2 regions of the Aneurinibacillus uraniidurans genome follow, and region 2 is predicted to be linked to the other one. Evidence: riboswitches for the same ligand, from Rfam matches in the RefSeq annotation. Region 2 holds a riboswitch; the other holds the start of a gene.
The links. A riboswitch is a leader RNA that binds a small molecule or an ion and turns the genes downstream of it on or off. The one in region 2 is predicted to bind lysine.
Positions count from the first base shown of each region.

Region 1 (2,481 bases), 1.1 Mb from region 2:
CATTTTGCCCGGTACGGCAAATCTGCCAGATTCCTGCCCTGCGCAATATAGGCACGACGGAAGCGATAATGACTAATCGCAATACCCAGCCAGGCAATAAAACCAGACATACCGGACGCATTCAACAGCCATACATATACAACCCCATCGCCAAACAGGGAGGCAAAGAACGCCACGATCCCAATAGCAGCTGTTACGCACAGCGCCGCAACCGGGACGCCACGACTGTCCAGCTTTGCCAGAAACTTCGGTGCTTTTCCTTCCTTCGCCAGCACCCATAGCATCCGGGTTGACGCATACATCCCGGAGTTACCTGCTGATAGCACAGATGACAAGATAACAGCATTCATTACAGACGCAGCAAATGCCAGGCCCGCTTTCTCAAATACGAGCGTAAATGGACTAGTCATAACACTATCACTTGCCAGACTCTCTGTTGTGTATGGAATCAATAAACCAATGACAATAATCGCAAATACATAAAACAGCAAAATACGCCAGAACACTTGACGAATCGCCAGCGGTACATTTTTCTCCGGCTCCTCGCTCTCACCGGCTGCAATCCCTAACAACTCTGTACCCTGGAACGAGAAACCTGCGGCCATGAATACGCCAAGCATCGCCATAAAGCCCCCGTTAAACGGTGCATTGCCAATGGTAAGATTGCGGAACCCAACCGCTTCTCCACCGATAATTCCGACAATCATCAGAAGACCAATAATAATAAAGACAATAACCGTTATGACTTTAATAATGGCAAACCAGTATTCAGATTCCCCATACCCTTTAACCGATAAGTAGTTAAAGCCAAACATAAGAAGAAGAAATAACGCACTCCACATCAAAGATGACGTTTCCGGAAGCCAGAATTTCACGATCAGCGTAGCCGCTGACAGCTCGGCCGCAATCGTAATAGCCCAGTTATACCAGTAGTTCCACCCAAGCGCAAAGCCAAGTGCCGGGTCCACAAACTTTGTCGCGTACGTGCTAAACGAGCCAGATACCGGCATAAAAGCCGCCATCTCTCCAAGGCTTGTCATCAGGAAATATACCATGATTCCAATTGCGATATACGCAGCAAGCGCTCCCCCTGGCCCAGCACTATGAATCGCCCCACCACTCGCTAGGAACAGACCGGTTCCGATTGATCCACCAAGTGAGATCATCGTCATGTGACGCGCTTTTAGTCCCCGGCGCAAGCCTTCTTTCTGTTGTCCACTTTCTTGCATCATGCACCCCACCTTTTGTGTCTCTATTGTTTACCATGTGCCGAGAAGGACGAGATATAAAAAATACCGCAGGAAAATATCCTACGGCATCCGTTATTCCCCGCATCATACCTTCCATGAAGATAGCACCCCACCTTTTGCCGGACAGCAAAAGGTGACAGTTCTGCCCCTATTCGGAAACAGCCCCAATCCGCACGTTGGAGAATACACGTGCAAACTTCGGCAGCTTCTCCTTTCACACAGCGTCTTCGATGTTCTCCCATCTCGTCTGTCCTACTCATAAAAGCCGCGACCTCTACCCCACCATGATGATGAGGATTTATTATAATTCAGTTATTTTATAGATATTTTGTATTATACATAAATAAACAATCTGAAACAATATTATTTTTATACCAATTGCAATGATCACGCTGCCTTCGATCCTACACTTAGCGTGACGGGGTATTCACCACGCCAAACCGAGCGCCAATAAATAAAATAACTACTATGCTGATACAAATAAGTGTACTGATAAAATTATCTGGATTACATACAATGCTTATAAAAATGCTACCTAGCGTCAGCACCGCAAACCACGTTGTGTATGGAAACAGTGCCACTTTAAAACTGGGCTGTGTCGGATATAAAGGACGTAGTTTCAACTGGGCCACACAAATACTAATCCAGATAAGCATAACGGTAAAGCCTGGAATCCCCATCAAATAGTTGAACACATTTTCCGGTGCCGCATACGCAACAAATACACCAATAAAAAGCGAACATGCGCTTACAATCAGCCCTAAAATCGGTACCCCATTTTTGGATAATGTAAGAAACGCTTGCGGGGCCACTTTCCCTTTTGCAAGCGAGTACAGCATCCGTGACGTTGCATACATACCCGAATTAGCCGCTGAAAATACAGCCGTGAGCATAATGAAATTCATAATGTGTGCAGCACTTGAAAGGCCAACACTCGATAACACCTGCACGAACGGACTTCCCTTTTGGGCAATCTCATTCCATGGCATCAAACCACAAATAACAAGCAGCGGCAATGTATAAAAAACAACCACTCGCCCGACGATTCCTTTGATCACTCTTGGAAGCACCTTATCTGCATCTTTTGTCTCCGCAATCGTAAGACCGAGCAATTCAGCCCCACCATACGAAAATATAACGACAAGTAGCGAAGCAAATACACCGCTTATCCCCCGCGGGAAAAATCCACCGTGTGCCGTATAGTGTGTGAAGTACGGAGCTGGTTCCGCTG
Region 1 covers NZ_CP116902.1:1,768,899-1,771,379, reverse strand. Annotated here, with positions in the region: gene PO771_RS08890 (amino acid permease) at 1-1,232, opposite strand, end outside; lysine riboswitch at 1,345-1,535, opposite strand; gene PO771_RS08885 (amino acid permease) at 1,661-2,481, opposite strand, start outside.
Region 1: another riboswitch for lysine. It lies ahead of PO771_RS08890 (amino acid permease); the one in region 2 lies ahead of PO771_RS03645 (aspartate kinase).

Region 2 (2,481 bases):
TCTTGCTAATGTAGTGGGCCTGGTTATTATTTATGCGTTTGGTGTCGCACAGCTTAAACTAGTTGCCCACCTGACATGGAACAAAGCGATTGCTCTTGGGATGACTCCGTTTATCGCACCTGATCTACTCAAAATTGCACTTGCGTCTTATGTCGGCGTTCTGGTCATCCGTCGCCTGAAAGCTGCGGGGCTTATGCCATCACATGCCCAGTCAAAAGCAGAACACGCCGCATAGTACGATTCAGCACACCTTATACACCATAGCAAAAGGCCGGTCCAAGAGACCGGCCTTTTGCTATGAATCTTCGTTATTGTGCGGAATGTACAACTGCGCGTTCTACTACGTCAAGCCCAAATGACGTATGCAGGCTGCGAACGGCATTTTCCATTTGCTCAAGCGGTACAACACACGATACTTTGATCTCGGATGTCGATACCATTTTGATTTCAATGCCTGCCTCTGCCAGACAGCGGAACATCTGAGCCGCTACTCCCGGATTGGTAATCATACCTGCACCTACGATGGATACTTTAGCCAGTTCTTCTTCCGCGACCGCATAGCCAAAGTGCAGATTTTCTTTTTCACGCAACAAAATTTGCAGCGTCCGCTTTACTTCATCTCCACTTACTGAAAATGAAACATTCGTTGTATCTGCCTCGTACGCACTCTGAATGATCACGTCCACGTTAATATGCTCGTCAGCCAGTGTAGTAAAGAGCTTCGACATCGTATCCACCTGGACCGGCATGTCTGCCACTGTAATTTTCGCTACGTTTTTATCATGAGCGACTCCGCTAATAATCAGTCCTTGTTCCATATCTGCTTCCTCCTGTACTCGTGTTCCTTCTTCATGACCAAAACTAGAGCGTACTACAAGCGGTACCCCATATTGTTTAGCGCATTCAACCGCTCGCGGGTGCAGCACGCCAGCACCGAGTGTAGCTAATTCAAGCATCTCATCGTGTGAGATGGTTGTAAGCTTCCGTGCGGATGGTACGATGCGTGGATCAGCTGTATAGACACCATCAACATCAGTATAAATCTCACACAAATCAGCTTGTAATGCCCCAGCAAGTGCTACCGCTGTCGTATCCGAGCCACCGCGGCCGAGCGTTGTGATCTGTCCATCTTCGGTAACTCCCTGAAAGCCTGCAACAATCACAACGTTTCCAGCGGCCAGTGCAGCCTGCATCGCTGAAGGGTCGATGTGTGCAATGCGTGCCTTTGTATGTACGCTTTCTGTTGTAATCCCTGCCTGCCAGCCTGTCATCGAAACAGCAGGCTGACCTTCCGCCTGAAGCGCCATCGACAATAAGGCAATGGATACTTGCTCTCCAGTTGTCAAAAGCATATCCATTTCCCTGGCAGGTGGTTCTGCTGTAATCTGCTTCGCCATATCTACAAGCACATCCGTTGATTTCCCCATGGCAGATACAACTACAACGACATCATGTCCAGCGTTCCGCGTCTGAATGACGCGGCGTGCTACCGCCTGAATGCGTTCCACCGTTCCTACTGATGTACCACCGAATTTCTGTACGATCAAACCCATATTTCTCTCTCCTCTTTTCCTGAATATTCTCTCTATCCCGCATAAAATAAAAAGGACAGCAAACGAAAGGCATACGTGCCTTCGCTGCTGTCCTGTAAGTCCGTTCGGTAACTTCCAGCAATACGCTCACGTCCCTTTTCCCTGTGCGAGATAGTACTCCACCGAACGTCCGGGATGACAGTTCGGTGACAGTCCTGCATCTATTCGATACAGACCCAACAACAACGGCTGAGAAGCACGCTGTCATTTCGGCGAATTCCCCTTTCTTCTGCATTCTTCGGACTCTCAATCCTCCTGCAGGATACTTATGGTTTTCGCGCCTCTACCTCACCATTTAAGTGAGGCGTTACTTGAAATATTTAATTTATCAGTATACTATCACGATTCAAATTCAGAAGCAACCCTTTATTTGTCTATCGCTCCCTCTTCTGTGTCTGAAGCACCGCGCAAATGGGCAAGTATCGTCCGGGCCAACTTATCCCCAATGCCAAGTCCTCTATACTCATCAAGGCTCGCTTCTTTCATCTTTTTGACAGAACCAAAATGCTTCAGCAGCAGTTTCTTACGCTTATCTCCGATTCCCGGGATATCATCAAGCTGTGACTTGAACATCGTCTTGCCGCGTGTATTGCGATGAAATGTAATCGCAAAGCGGTGGACTTCATCCTGAATGCGCTGTAACAGGTGGAATTCGTTACTGTCCCGCTTCAATGCAACGGGTAGCGGCGGGTCTCCGACAAGCAGCTGGGACGTGCGGTGTCGGTCATCTTTAGCAAGTCCGCATACCGGAATATAGAGACCAAGTTCATTTTCCAGCACGTCAACAGCGGCCGAGATTTGGCCTTTACCGCCATCGACTACAATCAGGTCGGGCATCTGCAAATCTTCTTTCAGCACACGTGTATAACGGCGGCGAATCACTTCTTTC
Region 2 covers NZ_CP116902.1:717,602-720,082, reverse strand. Annotated here, with positions in the region: gene PO771_RS03650 (biotin transporter BioY) at 1-235, shown strand, start outside; gene PO771_RS03645 (aspartate kinase) at 309-1,553, opposite strand; lysine riboswitch at 1,697-1,886, opposite strand; gene uvrC (excinuclease ABC subunit UvrC) at 1,959-2,481, opposite strand, start outside.